DNA from 2 places in the Enemella evansiae genome. Region 1 is predicted to be linked to the other one. Evidence: predicted binding sites of a transcription regulator. Region 1 holds the regulator's gene; the other holds the start of a gene.
The links. The regulator HrcA, encoded in region 1, represses chaperone genes, less so after heat shock. The targets are predictions, from matches to a motif close to TTGGCACTCGNNNNNNNCGAGTGCCAA.
Positions count from the first base shown of each region.

Region 2: groES (co-chaperone GroES) is a predicted target of HrcA. The motif match lies at 4,857-4,883, and genes of this name have one in related genera.

Region 1 covers NZ_SNXA01000008.1:68,450-75,903, reverse strand. Annotated here, with positions in the region: gene C8D81_RS00945 (ABC transporter ATP-binding protein) at 1-248, opposite strand, end outside; gene tgt (tRNA guanosine(34) transglycosylase Tgt) at 340-1,572, opposite strand; gene C8D81_RS00935 (16S rRNA (uracil(1498)-N(3))-methyltransferase) at 1,678-2,409, opposite strand; gene dnaJ (molecular chaperone DnaJ) at 2,411-3,580, opposite strand; gene hrcA (heat-inducible transcriptional repressor HrcA) at 3,596-4,609, opposite strand; gene C8D81_RS00920 (MBL fold metallo-hydrolase) at 4,694-5,530, shown strand; gene C8D81_RS00915 (hypothetical protein) at 5,532-6,158, opposite strand; gene C8D81_RS00910 (inositol monophosphatase family protein) at 6,137-6,922, opposite strand; gene C8D81_RS00905 (LacI family DNA-binding transcriptional regulator) at 7,045-7,454, shown strand, end outside.
Region 2 covers NZ_SNXA01000012.1:161,851-169,304, reverse strand. Annotated here, with positions in the region: gene C8D81_RS17040 (LysR family transcriptional regulator) at 1-327, opposite strand, end outside; gene C8D81_RS17035 (MFS transporter) at 410-1,660, shown strand; gene C8D81_RS17030 (phosphotransferase) at 1,608-2,369, opposite strand; gene groL (chaperonin GroEL) at 2,821-4,422, opposite strand; gene groES (co-chaperone GroES) at 4,437-4,733, opposite strand; gene C8D81_RS17015 (quaternary amine ABC transporter ATP-binding protein) at 5,150-6,448, shown strand; gene C8D81_RS17010 (ABC transporter permease) at 6,445-7,413, shown strand; gene C8D81_RS17005 (glycine betaine ABC transporter substrate-binding protein) at 7,410-7,454, shown strand, end outside.

The DNA.
Region 1 (7,454 bases):
ACGCCGTAGCGGATCACCCCGGCCCGGTCCCCGGCGGCCAGTGGTCCGTCGATCGCCGCGCGGGTGAGCAGCGGGATCGCCAGCATGGTGACGATGTCGTAGCCGTCGAGCACGGCCATCGTCCAGAACCGGCCGAGCCGCGGGCGCAGGTACGCCCGGAGTCGCCACAGGCTGGTGGCCCGTCCCCATCCGCGGGTGGCCGGGGCCACCAGGGGTGCGCGGTCGAGTGCGTCGGCGGTGCCCGGCACGAAAATCCTCCTAGGTCTCCCGGTCACGTTATCCGGTCGACCGGTCGGACTCGAATGGATTTCCAGTCTGCTACTTCAAGTGCGCTTGAACTCAAGCCTTCGAGCCGGCGCCGCGGTAGAAGCGGCCGAGGAACTCGTCCTTGAAGGCGTCGAACTCGCCGGTGCCGATGCTGGCGCGGATGTCGTCGACCAGGCGTACGGTGAACCGCTCGTTGTGGATGGTGGCCAGCGTCGAGGCCACCATCTCACGAGCCTTGAACAGGTGGTGCAGGTAGGCGCGGGTGTAGTGCGCGCAGGTGTAGCAGTCGCAGGATTCGTCGATGGGGTTGAAGTTGCGGCGATTGGCGGCGGTGTTCACGTTGAACCGACCATCGGCGGTGTAGAGGGCGGCATTGCGCGCGACCCGGGAGGGTTGGACGCAGTCGAAGGTGTCCGCACCGGCGGCGATCGCGGCGAAGAAATCGTCGGGTTCGGAGATGCCGAGCAGATGCCGGGGGCGGTCTTCGGGCAGTTCGGAGCTGACCCAGTCGACGATGGTGCCGAGATTCTCCTTCTCCAGCGCGCCGCCGATCCCGAAACCGTCGAACCGCTGCCCGGCGACCTCCATCGCGCCGAGGTCCCGGGCTGCCTTGCGGCGCAGATCCTCGTACTGGGCGCCCTGCAGCACCCCGAACAGCGCCTGGTAGGGCTTGTCGGCCCGTTCGGCGGTGAGCTCGCGGTGCGCGGCCAGGCAGCGCTCGGCCCAGAGCCGGGTCCGCTCCAGCGACTCCTCCTGGTAGGCGCGGGTGTTCATCAGCGTGGTCAGCTCGTCGAAGGCGAAGATGATGTCCGCACCGAGCTGGTGCTGGACCCGCATCGAGATCTCGGGGGTGAACCGGTGCCGGTCCCCGTTCAGGTGGGACTTGAAGGTGACGCCGTCGTCATCGACGTGCGCGAGCCGTTCCTTGCCCTCGGCGATCACGTCGTCGTCGCTGACCCGGCTGGAGTCCATCGACAGCACCTTCTTGAAGCCGACGCCCAGGCTCATCACCTGGAAGCCACCGGAGTCGGTGAAGGTCGGCCCGGGCCAGTTCATGAACGCCCCCACCCCGCCGGCCTCGTCGACGATGTCGGCACCGGGCTGCAGATAGAGGTGGTAGGCGTTGGCGAGCACGGCCTGCGCACCGAGGTCACGCATCGCCTCCGGCAGCACCGCCTTCACGGTCGCCTGGGTGCCGACGGCGATGAAGGCGGGGGTCTGGATCTCACCGTGCGGGGTGTGGATGATCCCGGTACGCCCCTGCCGATCGGGCAGGCGGTCACGGACCTCGAAGGAGAACGGCACCCCAGGAGGATAGTCGCCCGCGCTCATCCGGTGGGCCATCCAACGTTCATCGAGTAGCGGCTCCGGCTCCGCGGAGCGGAGCCGGAGCCGCGTGTCGAGATGAACTCACCCCGGCAGTCCCAGGTACCCGGCGGCCACCACACCGGCGGTGGAGGTGCGCAGCACCCCGTCGCTGATCGACACCGGCCGGGCCCCGGCGGCGGTCAGGGCGTCGAGCTCCTCGGGACTGATCCCACCCTCCGGGCCGACCACCAGCAGGATCTCACCGGCAGCCGGGATCTGCTGCTGGGCAAGGGATTCGGTCGCGTTCTCGTGCAGCACCAGGGCCAGGTCGGCGGTCTGCACGCGGGTGGTGAGCTGTCTGGTGCTGAGCGGGCCGGCGACGGCGGGTACGCGGAGCCGGCGGCTCTGCTTGGTGGCCTCGCGCGCGGTGCTGGCCCACTTGCGCAACGACTTGGCACCGCGCTCCCCGGTCCACTTCACGATCGAGCGGGACGCCTGCCAGGCAAGGATTTCGGCGACCCCCACCTCGGTCATCATCTCCACCGCGAGCTCGCCGCGATCCCCCTTGGCCAACGCCTGCGCCACGGTGAGCCGGCGCGCGGGCGGCGGTACGGCCAGCAGCTCGCGCACGGTCACGTCGAGACCCTGCTTGTCCGCGGCGGTCACCTCACCGATCAACCCGCGACCGGACCCGTCGGCGAGCAGGATCTCCTCCCCGGCGGTGATCCGCTTGACCACCGCCGCATGCCGCCCCTCGCCACCACCGAGGCGTACGCCGCTGCCCGGGGTGGGCAGCGGGTCGGCCAGGTCGGTCAGGAAGAGCGGTCGGGTCACCTCAGCGCAGCGCTTCCCAGAAGCGCTCGAAGCGGCCCTTCTCGCGCTTGTGCACCTGGGCCTCGACCTTGGTCTCCTCCCGGAGCTCGGCAAGGTTCCGCAACAGCTCGCGCTGCTGCTCGGTCAGCTTGGTCGGGGTCTGCACCAGCAGGGTGACACCCAGGTCGCCGCGGCCCCGGCCACGCAGCTGCGGGATGCCGCGGCCGTCGATGGTGAGCCGGGTCCCGGACTGGGTACCGGCCGGCACCTTGAGGCGTACCGTCGCCTCCTGCGGATCGGCGTCGGGCTGGTCGGCCTCCAGGGTCTGGATGTCCAGCTCGGTGCCGAGCGCGGCGGCGGTCATCGGGATCTTGGCGACCATCTCCAGGTCGTCGCCGTTGCGCTTGAACAGCGGATGGTCGGCGACGATCAGCTCGACGTAGAGGTCGCCGGCGGGCCCGCCGCCGGGGCCGACCTCACCCTGGGAGGCCAGATGGATCCGGTTGCCGGAATCGACGCCGGCCGGGATCTTCACGGTGATCTCGCGGGGTGCGCGGATCCGCCCCTCGCCGTCGCATTCGCCGCAGGGGTTGGGAATCACGGTGCCGTAGCCACGGCAGGTCGGGCAGGGCTGACTGGTCCGGATGTCGCCGAGGAAGGATCGCTGGATCTGGGTGACATCGCCGCGGCCGTGGCAGGTGCGGCACTGTTCGGGCTTGGAGCCCTCGGCCGCGCCGGCGCCCTGGCAGACCGGGCAGAGCACGGCGGTCTCCATCGAGATCGCCCGCGAGACGCCGAAGGCCGCCTCGTGCAGTTCCAGCTCGAGCTGGATCAGCGCGTCCTGGCCGCGGCGTACCCGCGACCGCGGGCCGCGGGAGGCCTGCTGGCCGAACATCGCATCGACCAGATTGGTGAAGTCGAAGCCGGCACCACCGAAATCGCCGAACCCACCGGCGCCGCCGAAGCCCGCACTCGCCCGCCCCGACGGATCGCCACCGCGGTCGTAGATGCTGCGCTTGCGCTCGTCGGCGAGCACGTCGTAGGCCTCCTGCACCTGCCGGAACTTCTCCGCCGCGCCGTCCTCGCTGGTGACGTCGGGGTGATAGCGCATCGCCATCCGGCGATAGGCCTTCTTGATCTGGTCGGTGGAGGCGTCGCGGGCGACGCCGAGGACCTCGTAGTAGTCAGTCATCGTTGGAATTTCTTGTCATCCTTCGCTGAGGAATCGACCGACGTAGCGCGCCACGGCACGCACCGTCGCCATCGTTGAGGGGTAGTCCATCCGGGTCGGACCGACGATGCCCATGGAGGCCCAGACATCGTCATGGCTGCCGTATGCCGAGGCCACCAGTGAGGTGGTCTGCAGCGGGGCGTAGTCGTTCTCACGGCCGATGCGTACGGTCACATCATCGGCGCTGACACTCTCATCCAGCAGTTTCAACAGCACCACCTGTTCCTCGAGCGCCTCCAGCACCGGCTGCACGGTGCTGTTGAAGTCGCCCAGCCGGGTCAGGTTGGGCACCCCACCGACCATTACCCGGGTCGCGGTGCCCGAGCCGAGGATCTCCAGCACCGCGGCGATGGCGACCTGGGTGGTCGCCTGGTCCTCGGGTCCGACCGCGCTGCTCAACCGGCTCAGTTCGTTGGCGGCCTCGGCCTGGGCACGACCGAGCACGGCCTCGTTGAGCCGGGTCTTGAGCACCGACAGCTGCTCCTCGGTGTGTCCGGGCAGCTCGACGGTGCGCTGCTCCACCCGACCGGCGGAGTTGATCACGATCAGCAGCACCCGATCGGGGGTCAGCGAGACCACCTCGACATGCCGCAGCGTGGTCGCCGACAGCACCGGGTACTGCACGATGGCGACCTGCTGGGTGATCTGGGCGAGCAGGCGTACCGTGCGGGCGACGATCTCGTCCACATCGGCCGCCCCGGAGAGGAAGGTCTGGATGGCGCGCCGCTCGGCCGCCGACAGCGGCTTGAGCCCGGCCAGTCGGTCGACGAAGAGCCGGTAGCCCTTGTCGGTCGGGATCCGGCCCGCACTGGTGTGCGGCTGCGCGATGTAGCCCTCGTCCTCCAGCGCCGCCATGTCGTTGCGCACCGTCGCCGGCGACACCCCGAGGTCGTAGCGGTCCACCAGCGCCTTGGAACCCACCGGTTCACGGCTGGACACGTAGTCGGTGACGATGGCCCGCAACACCTGCAGCTTGCGTTCGTCGAGCATCATCCACCTCCTGCGTCCCTGTTGGCCCGATCGCCGAACACCGGAGTTTGGCACTCATCCGGCGCGAGTGCCAGTCTAGCTCGTATGAACCACAGTGAGGGCGAGTGGCAGCCGGTGGCGAATGGCGTCTGGCGACTGGTCGCCGAGCCCGATGCGGTGACGATCGGCCTGATCGCCGGGGAGACCGGCGCGGTGCTGGTGGACACCGGTTCGACCCCAGCCCAGGGCCGGGCGCTGGCCGCGAAGGTCGCCGAGGTGACCGACAAGCCGCTGGTCGGGGTGGTGATCACCCATGCCGATCGGGATCACTGGTTCGGACTGGCCGGCATCGAGGGTGTGACCGCCTATGGGCACGAGTCGCTGGCCGAGCGGGTCTCCGATGCCGAGACCCTGGTCGAGGCCGAGTCGCTCGGAGTGGCGGTCGATGAGCTGCGGGTGCCGGAGCGGTTGTTCTCGGTGGCCGCGGCGATCGACCTCGGCGGGGTGGTCGTCGAGCTGCTGCATCTCGGCGCGGCGCACACCGAGGGCGATGTGCTGGTGAACGTGCCGTCGGCCGGGGTGCTGTTCACCGGCGATCTGGTCGAGGAACCGGCACCCTGGTTCGGTCCGCGGTCCTCCCCGCGCGGTTGGCCGGAGGTGCTGAACATGGTGCTCGGCATGGTTCGTCCGGACACGGTGATCGTGCCCGGTCACGGCGCGGTGGTCGATCTGGACTTCCTGGTGCGCCAGCTGGCCGCGCTGGCGTCCCTGCCGCCCGAGGCGGAGCGGTTGGTGCGGTCGGGCGTACGCCTGGAGCGGGCCGAGGCGGAGGGCGAGTGGCCCTTCGACTGGGCCCGCGTCGAGGCCGGGGTGCGCACCGCGTACGCCGAACTGGCCGCCGACGGCGTACGCACCCGCCTCCCGCTGGCCGGCGATCACTGACCTAGCCCCCACCCCCGCGCACGATCGTCGTCGTCACCCGGGTCAGACACGGCTCGACCGGAGTGGAGCTGAAACCGAACCGCGGCGCCGGATCGACCGGTGCCAACTCCCCCAGTGGCCGGCCCCGCCAACTACCGGCCAACTCGATCACCCGATGCTGGTCATGCGCGCCGTAGTACTCGCGCCGCCCGCCGCCGGCGCTGCCCCTGGTGCGTACACCGGGAAAGATCCGCCGGGCGATCGGGTCGGCGATCGTGGCAAATCCACGGCTCCGCTCGATCGCGTCGGGCACGGCGTGCAACAGCCTGCCCGCCGCGGTGCGACCGCCGAGCCGCAACCGGCAGGCCAGGTCGCCGGCCGTCAGCCGCCACCGATCGGCGGCCACCGACAACTCCACCGGTACGACGACCACCTCGTCGAACCGATAGGTATCCGACACGTAGTCGGCCACCTCGTTGGTCGGTGCGAGCAGCAGCCGCCGGTCCTCGGGCGTCGCCACCATCACATCGGTGAAGGAGCCCAGCGGGGACGATGCCCAGTCACCGATCACCAGACGCAGCCCGCTGGTACTGCCGGCGCCGAGGATCCGGCCGGTGAAGCGGTCGATCACCGGGCGCCGGCGACCCATTCGGCGCCGACCTGCCAGGCGGGCTCGTCGACGCCGACCACCAGTGGACCGCCCTCGGTCTGTCCCTGGTAGTCCTGGCCGTTGATCAGCCGGGCGACGCCGCCGAGTTCGCGGACGAGAAGGGCGCCGGGGATGTGGTCCCAGGGCTTGATCGCGCGGTAGACGAGGACGTCGTTACCGCCGGCGCAGAGCTTCGGGTAGTCGATCCCGCAACTGAACGCGGTCCAGGCGAGCTCGGCGATCTGCGGCGGGGTGGCGCTGCGGCGCAGGCTGCGCATCGAGGTCTCGGCGTGCAGCAACTCCGGATCGGGCGCGCGCCGGGTCACCCGCTCGCCGTTGCGGTAGGTACCGGCGCCGCGCTCGGCCACCCACGCCGCGTCATGCTCGGGCTGCCAGATCCAGCCGCGGACGATCTCACCCGCGCGTACCTCACCGATCATCACCGCATAGTCGGCGGTGCCCTCGACGAAGTTGCGGGTGCCGTCGACCGGATCGACGACGAACGCGTGCTCGGCCTCGCGGAGCCCGTTGACCAGTGCCGGGTCGGCGGCGGTGGCCTCCTCGCCGACGACCAGGGCCTCCGGGTACGCCTTCAGCAGGGCCTCGGTGAGCAGCACCTCGGCCTCCTGGTCGGCGACGGTGACGAAGTCGCCCGGGTTCTTCTCGGCGATGTCGCCGGAGGAGAGCGCGCGCCAGCGGGGCCGGATCACCTGCTCAGCGGTCTCCTTGATCAGGTCCAGCATCGCGTCGGTCGTCATCGCCATGCCCCCAGCCTGCCGCATCCGGGTCGAGAGGAATGTGGCTGTTCGGGTTGCGGCCCTCCCGGATCATCTGTATCGTTTTACTAGATCGATTTAGAGCAGTCTTCAGGGAGGGAGTGGTCGTCATGCCGAAGGCGACGTTGAAGTCGGTGGCCGCCGAGGTCGGGGTCTCCCCCGCCACGGTCTCCAACGCCTACAACCGGCCCGACCAGCTCTCCGTCGAGTTGCGGGAGCGGGTCTTCGAGACCGCGAAGCGGCTCGGCTATCCCGGCCCGAACCCGACCGCGCGGAACCTGCGCAGCGGGCGTACCGGCTCGTTCGGAGTGCTCTACAACCACAGCCTTTCCCACGCCTTCTCCGATCCGTTCGCAAGCATGTTCCTGGCCGGACTCGGCGGTGCCGTCGAGGACGTCGGGTCCGGGCTGCTGCTGATTCCGCTCAAGGCCGGTGACCGTGAGGTCGACGTCGACGTGCTGCGGCGTACGCCGGTGGACGGGTTGGCCGATGTCTGCCTGACCCGGAGCCAGGCCCAGCA
Region 2 (7,454 bases), on a different contig from region 1:
CGCCGCCCGGGCGACACCGGCGCCGTCGGAGCGGGTGTGGGCGATCCGCAGCACGCCGGCCTCGCCGTGACCCACGGCGGTCACCTCGGCGATCAGCGCCTCGTAGGAGGTGACGAGATCCCGGGCGCCGTCGGCGAGCCGCTGTCCGGCGGCGGTCAGGGTGACCCCGTGCGGACCGCGCTCGCACAGCTGCACGCCGAGCTGGCGCTCCAATCGCTTCACCTGTTGGGAAAGCGCGGGTTGGCTGAGCTGCAGGCGCTCGGCCGCGCGGGAGAAGTGCAGCTCCTCGGCAAGGGCGACGAAGTACTGCAGGCGTTCCAGCTGCATGAGCGCCATGATAAGCACAGCTAATCGCAGCGGTAGCAATCGGTATTGGCATCGGGCGGTGTCACCGGCACACGGTTGAGGCATGGAACTCACTGCGTCGAATGCCCCCACGGCCGCCGAGCGGACCCCCTGGCCACAGCACGCGCTGGTGCATGCGGTCTTCTTCGCGATGGGCGCCGAGCTCTTCCTGGTCCCTCCCCTGCTGGGGCTGATCGCCCGCGATTTCGGGGTGGGTGAGGCGAGCGCGGCCTGGGTGATCAGCGGTTACGTGCTCGGGTACGCGGTGTCCAGTCCGCTGCTCGCCGCACTGACCGAGGGGCTCAGCCCCCGCCGGGTGATCCTGGCCGGCGTCGCCATCTTCGCCCTCGGCGATCTCGGCTGTGCGCTGGCGCCGACCCTGCCGGTTCTGGTGGCCGCCCATGCGGTCAGCGGGATCGGTGGCGGGCTGGCCGCGCCGGCGATCTGGGCCCTGCTCGGGGAGACCGCGGCCGCCCACCAGAAGGGTCGGGCGATCTCGGTCGGTGCGGCGCTGTATGCCGGCGGGCAGATCGTCGGTGTCCCGCTGGGCAGCCTGCTGGCGGCGGCCACCGGGTGGCGGCTGCCGTTCGTGGTGATCGCCGGCTGGTTGGCGATCAGCTGGCTGGCGATCGCGGTACGCCTCCGCGACCCGGCCGGTGCCGCGCGCCCGCGACGGACCCGGGGCGCGGCGATCCGGGCCTCGCTGGGGCTGTGGCGGTACCGGGACTTCCTCGGGACACTGGCCGCCACCACGTTGACCCAGGCGGCGCGGATCGGGGCGTACAGCTATGTCGGGGTGATCTTCGGTCAGCGTTACGGCTTCGGCCTGGCCGCCCTCGGTGCGCTGGGTGCGGCGGTCGGTGCGGGGTCGATGTCCGGGTCGCTGCTGGCCGGCCCGGTGATCGATCGGTGGCGTACCACCGGCCGGCCGCTGGCTGCGCCGTTGATCGGGTGGGCGGTGCTGCTCGCGGCCGCGATCGTCGGCACGCTGGCGGTCGATGCGGTGGTACCGGCGGTGCTCGGTCTGCTGATCTGGTGCGCAGCCGGTGGGGCGTGCTACAGCACCGCGCAGGCCATGCTGGGGATCACCTTCAGCGACCGCCGGGCCGCCGCGGTGAGCTGGAACAACGCCTCGATGAACGCCGGTGTCGCGGTCGGCACCGCGCTGCTCGGCACCCTCGCCCTCGGGTCGGCGGGGTTCATCACGGCCGCCGCCGGCCTCGCGGGGCTGGGCGCCCTGGTCGCCGGCTGGCTCACGCTGCTCAGCGTCCGCGGCGGCCGAGCGCGCGGCGAAGCTGCGGGCACCGTTCGATGAGTGCCTGGCGCGCCCGGCTCATCCGGGTCGGCTCACCGGCCGTCTCGGCCAGGTGGATCATCCCCGCATCACCGGCAGCGACCGCGGCGGTGATGCCCTCGATCGCGAGCCGGGTGCGCTCCAAGGTCGCGTCGATGAGTTCGTGGGCGGTGATCCCGCCGTGGGTGTCGGCGATCAGCTGGAGCCGGTACGCCTGCTCCTCGAGCGGGTCCGGGGTGAACAGCGGGACCGCGGTCCAGGCGATCATGCCCAGTTCCAGCGCCGGGGTGGTCGGGCCCGCCAGGTCCCAGTCGAACACCCCGGTGAGCCGGTCCCCGTCGAAGCAGACGTTGTAGGGCGCCAGGTCGTTGTGTCCGATACCGCTCGCCTGCGGCGGCCCGGGAAATCGCCAGGGGCCGGGGTGGGTGAAGTCGGCGGTGTCGCGGTGCAGGCGCACGGCGAACCGGGTGAGCTCGATCAGTTGGGCATCGGTGAGCCGGTCCTGGTCGACGTCGATGATGCGGCCGGGCAGGAAGTCGAGGATCTCCCGGCCCCGGTGGTCGATCCCGTGCACCCGCGGCACGCATGGGGTACGCCGGGCCGCGAGGTGGTCCAGGAGCGCGTGCACCGCGGGGGTCCACGGGCCGATCTCCCGGCGTACCGTGTCGCCGACCCGGTACGCCCCGGCAACATTGCCGCCGGGCAGGCGTACGCCCTCCTCCTCGTCCACCGTCGCCATGCTAGGCCGCAGTTACCGAGTGGTCGAACCCCAGAATCCACCCCGCGTACTCCGCCGCAAGCCGCAGACCCGCATGCTCTCGTCGGACGTGGATCACGAGGGACGCATTCTGGGGTTCGACCATGCGGTCAGGACGGTCTCGGTCGGCGAAGCCTCCAGGTGTCAATCACCAGATGATTCTCCGGCCGGGGATCGTGGGGCCGATCCAGCACGGTCTGCCAGGACGGGTTCTGCAGCCCCTCGTTGTCGATCGATCGCGATTCGAGCCGGCGAACGCTTACGGCCGATCTGACAGTGTGCGGCAGCGGAAGTGTGCATAACCCCTGACATCTTGCGGCGGGGGTGGGGGTGATGGGGCGCGCCGCGCGCGAGCCGACGAGAAACAGCAGGGCCGCCCCGGTACGAACCGGGGCGGCCCCACGTGAGAACCGGAAGGCTCAGCTCAGTGGCTGTGGTCCTCTTCCTCGTCGTCCTCGGGCTTCTCCACCACCAGGGTCTCGGTGGTGAGCAGCAGCGAGGCGATCGAGGCGGCGTTGGCCAGCGCGGAGCGGGTGACCTTGACCGGGTCGATGACACCGGCGTCGATCAGGTTCCCGTATTCGCCGGTGGCGCCGTTCCAGCCATCGTTGGTCGGCAGCTCGGCGACCTTGGCGCAGACGACGTAACCCTGCTCGCCACCGTTCTCGGCGATCCAGCGCAGCGGCTCGACGACCGACTTGGCCACGATCCGGGCACCGATCGCGTCGTCACCGGAGAGACCCAGATCGCCGTCGAGGACCTTGGCGGCGTGGATCAGCGCGGAACCGCCGCCGGCCACGATGCCCTCCTCGATGGCCGCCCGGGTCGCCGAGACGGCGTCCTCGATACGGTGCTTCTTCTCCTTGAGCTCCACCTCGGTGGCGGCGCCGACCTTGATCACGCAGACGCCGCCGGCGAGCTTGGCGACCCGCTCCTGCAGCTTCTCGCGGTCCCAGTCGGAGTCGGTGCGCTCGATCTCCTGACGGAGCTGCGAAACGCGCGCCTCGACCTCGGAGGACTCCCCCGCACCGTCGACGATCGTGGTGTTGTCCTTGGTGACGACCACGCGACGAGCGCGGCCGAGCACCTCGAGCCCGACCTGGTCGAGCTTGAGGCCCACCTCGGGAGAGATGACCTGGCCGCCGGTGAGGATCGCGATGTCCTCGAGCATGGCCTTGCGGCGATCACCGAAGGCCGGGGCCTTGACCGCGACCGAGGTGAAGGTGCCGCGGATCTTGTTGACGACCAGGGTGGACAGCGCCTCACCCTCGACGTCCTCGGCGACGATGAACAGGCTCTTGCCGGCGCCGATGACCTTCTCCAGCAGCGGCAGCAGCTCGTTCATCGAGGAGATCTTGCCGCTGTTGATGAGGATGTAGGGATCCTCGAGCACGGCCTCCATGCGGTCGGCATCGGTGACGAAGTAGGGCGACAGGTAACCCTTGTCGAACTGCATGCCCTCGGTGAACTCGAGCTCGGTGCCGAAGGTCTGCGACTCGTCGACGGTGATCACGCCGTCCTTGCCGACCTTGTCGAAGGCGTCGGCGATCAGCTTGCCGATCTCCTCATCGCGGGAGGAGATGGTGGCCACCTTGGCCATGTCGTCGGTGGACTGCACCTCGCGCGAGTCGGCGTGCAGCTGCTCGACGACCTTCGCCACGGCGGCGTCGATACCGCGCTTCAGGCCGACCGGGTTGGCACCCGAGGCGACGGCCCGCAGGCCCTCGTGCACCAGGGCCTGGGCCAGCACGGTGGCGGTGGTGGTGCCATCGCCGGCGATGTCGTTGGTCTTGGTGGCGACCTCCTTGGCGAGCTGGGCGCCAAGGTTCTCGTAGGGATCGTCGAGCTCGACGTCACGAGCGACGGTCACGCCGTCGTTGGTGATCGTGGGGGCGCCCCACTTCTTGTCGAGCACGACGTACCGGCCCTTGGGACCGAGGGTCACCTTCACGGTGTTGGCGAGGACGTCGACGCCACGCTCGAGCGAGCGCCGCGCCTCCTCGTCGAACTGAAGGATCTTGGGCATGTATTACTCCTGGCTCACTTGGAAACGACGGCGAGGATGTCGCGGGCATTGAGGAGCAGCAGCTCCTGCCCGTCGTACTTGACCTCGGTGCCGCCGTACTTGGAGAAGATCACGACATCGCCCTCGGCGACGTCCATCGGTACGCGCTGACCCTTGTCATCGACGCGACCCGGGCCGATGCTGAGCACCTTGCCCTCCTGCGGCTTCTCCTTGGCGGTGTCCGGGATGACCAGACCGGAAGCGGTGGTCTGCTCGGCCTCGAGCGGCTGGACGAGGACGCGGTCCTCGAGCGGCTTGATCGTGACTGCCACGTCAGGCCCCTTTCATGTTTGGGGATTTCTGGTTGTCCACAGTCCCGGGGCGTCGTCGCGGGTGCCGTCCCAAGCTGCTGGCACCCTCGCCTCGAGAGTGCCAACTCTGAATCTACCGTCGCGCTGGCACTCGGGCAACCCGAGTGCCAAAACCGGTTCCGAGTACGCCGACCACGCCGCAGCGATATAACACGTTGGTAACGTCTGATAACGGTATTACTCCTAGTCAGCCGCCGACTGAGCACCTGGCGGTGTACCTGAACGGGTCCTCATGGCTCGGACCGACCGATTCGGCGTCCTAAGGTGGATCGGTCCGCCGGAGTACGCCGCACCCCCCGTGGCGCCTCGCCCCATCCGGCGGCCGCCCGGCTTGGCGTACCGCACAGCCCGCCTGCCCGGAAGGAGCCCGCGTGACCGTGACCGCACCAGATGGATCACACCCCACCGACGAACCATTTACCCCGTCCATCGTCGCCCAAAACCTCTACAAGTACTTCGGTCGCGATGAGGCCACCGTCGCCCGCCGGATCAGGGCCGGTGACTTCGACCCGACCGGTGTCGCCGGGACGGCCGCCGTCCTCGACGCGAGCTTCGAGGTCGCCCGCGGGGAGACCTTCGTGGTGATGGGACTGTCCGGCTCCGGCAAGTCCACGCTGATCCGGATGCTGAACGGGCTGAACACCCCGACCGCCGGCACCGTGCTGATCAACGGCGCCAATCTGACCACCGCCGATCCGGCCGAACTGCGGCGGATCCGGCGCGATGAGATCTCGATGGTCTTCCAGCATTTCGGCCTGCTGCCCAACCGCAACGTGCTCGCCAACGTCGGCTACGGCCTCGAGGTGCGCAAGGTCCCCCGCGCCGAGCGCGAGGAGCGGGCGGCGTACTGGATCTCCCGGGTCGGTCTGCAGGGTGTGGAGACCAAGCTGCCGAGCGAGCTGTCCGGCGGGATGCAGCAGCGGGTCGGTCTGGCCCGCGCGCTGGCCGCCGAGACCGACATCCTGCTGATGGACGAGGCCTTCTCCGCCCTCGACCCGGTGATCCGCGCCGACCTGCAGAGCCAGCTGCTGGAGCTGCAGGAGGAGCTCGGCAAGACGATCGTGTTCATCACCCACGACCTCAACGAGGCGATGCGCCTGGGCGACCGGGTGGCGATCATGCGCCGCGGTGAGATCGTCCAGATCGGCACCGCGACCCAGATCCTGACCAACCCGGCCAACGACTACGTGTCCCGCTTCACCGCCGATGTGGACCGCAGCCGGGTCCTCACCGCCGGCATGGTCGCCGACGACACCGCCCCCGATTTCGCGGCCGACACCCCGGCCAGCCAGGTCGCCACCGAACTGGTCCGGCTCGGTCACACCGCGGGTTCGGTACGCCGCGACGGCCAGTTCCTGGGGGTCGTGCTGCTCCGCGACGCGGTGGACGCCGACGGCACCGCCGCCGATCTGATCACCCCGCAGCATGCACCGGTGAAGCGCGGTACGCCGATCGGTGAGCTGTTCGGGGTGGCCGCGACCCAGGAGCAACCGCTGCTCATCTTCAACCGCCGCGGCGAACGGGTCGGGCTGCTCAGCCGGGACCGGATGCTCGATTCGCTGGCCACACCGGCCGAGGCGCCGACGGCCCCGCCCGCACCCACCCCGGCCCGACCGGCACAACCTGTCGAACCGGCCACCCCGAGCCCCGCCGCCACGAAGGGAGCTGCGCAGTGAACTTCGATCCGCTCAACCCGAGCTTCCCGGTCGGGGACGCCGTCGCCGACGCGATCGAGTGGTTGCAGACGAATCTGGCGGTCGTCTTCGACGTGATCCAGGGAGTGCTGGGCTTCCTCTACACCAGCCTCTCCGAGGGTCTGAACAGCCTGCCCTACTGGGTGGTCATCATCGTGCTGGCCGCGCTCGCCGGGTTCGCGACGCTGTCCTGGAAGCTCCCGCTGTTCACCGCGATCGGCTTCTACGTGATCCGCGGGTTCGACCTGTGGGAGCACGCGATGCAGACGATCTCGCTGGTCCTGCTGGCGGTGGTGCTCGCGCTGCTGCTGTCCATCCCGTTGGGGATCTGGGCGGCCCGCAACGACACCGTCTCCCGGATCGTGAAGCCGATCCTGGACCTGATGCAGACGATGCCGGCGATGGTCTATCTGATCCCGGCGATCACCATCTTCGGCATCGGCCCCACCCCGGGTGCGATCGCGACCCTGATCTTCGCCATGCCGCCCGGCGTACGCCTGACCGAACTCGCCATCCGCGGGGTCGACAAGGAGCTCGTCGAGGCCGGCCAGTCGTTCGGCGACACCCCCGGCCGGATCCTGCGCCGGATCCAGATCCCGGTCGCGCTGCCGACGATCATGGCCGGCGTCAACCAGGTGATCATGCTCGCCCTGTCGATGGTCGTGCTGGCCGGCATGGCCGGCGCCGGCGGACTGGGTGGCGATGTCGTCGGTTCGCTGAGCTCGCTGAACGTGCCGCTCGGCATCGACGCCGGCATCGCGGTGGTGATCATCGCGATCTATCTGGACCGGGTGTCCGCGGCCGTCACCAGCACCAAGCGGCGCTCCCGCCGCCGCACCACCGGGGACCCGGCGCAGGTCACCGAGGCCGACGCCGACAACCCCGCTACCGAGAAGACCTCCGGCAATGTCGCCGAACCCCACCTCGAAGGAAAGGAACTCCGATGAAGAAGAAGCACCTCGTGGCCCCCGCGGCCGTCCTCGCCGGC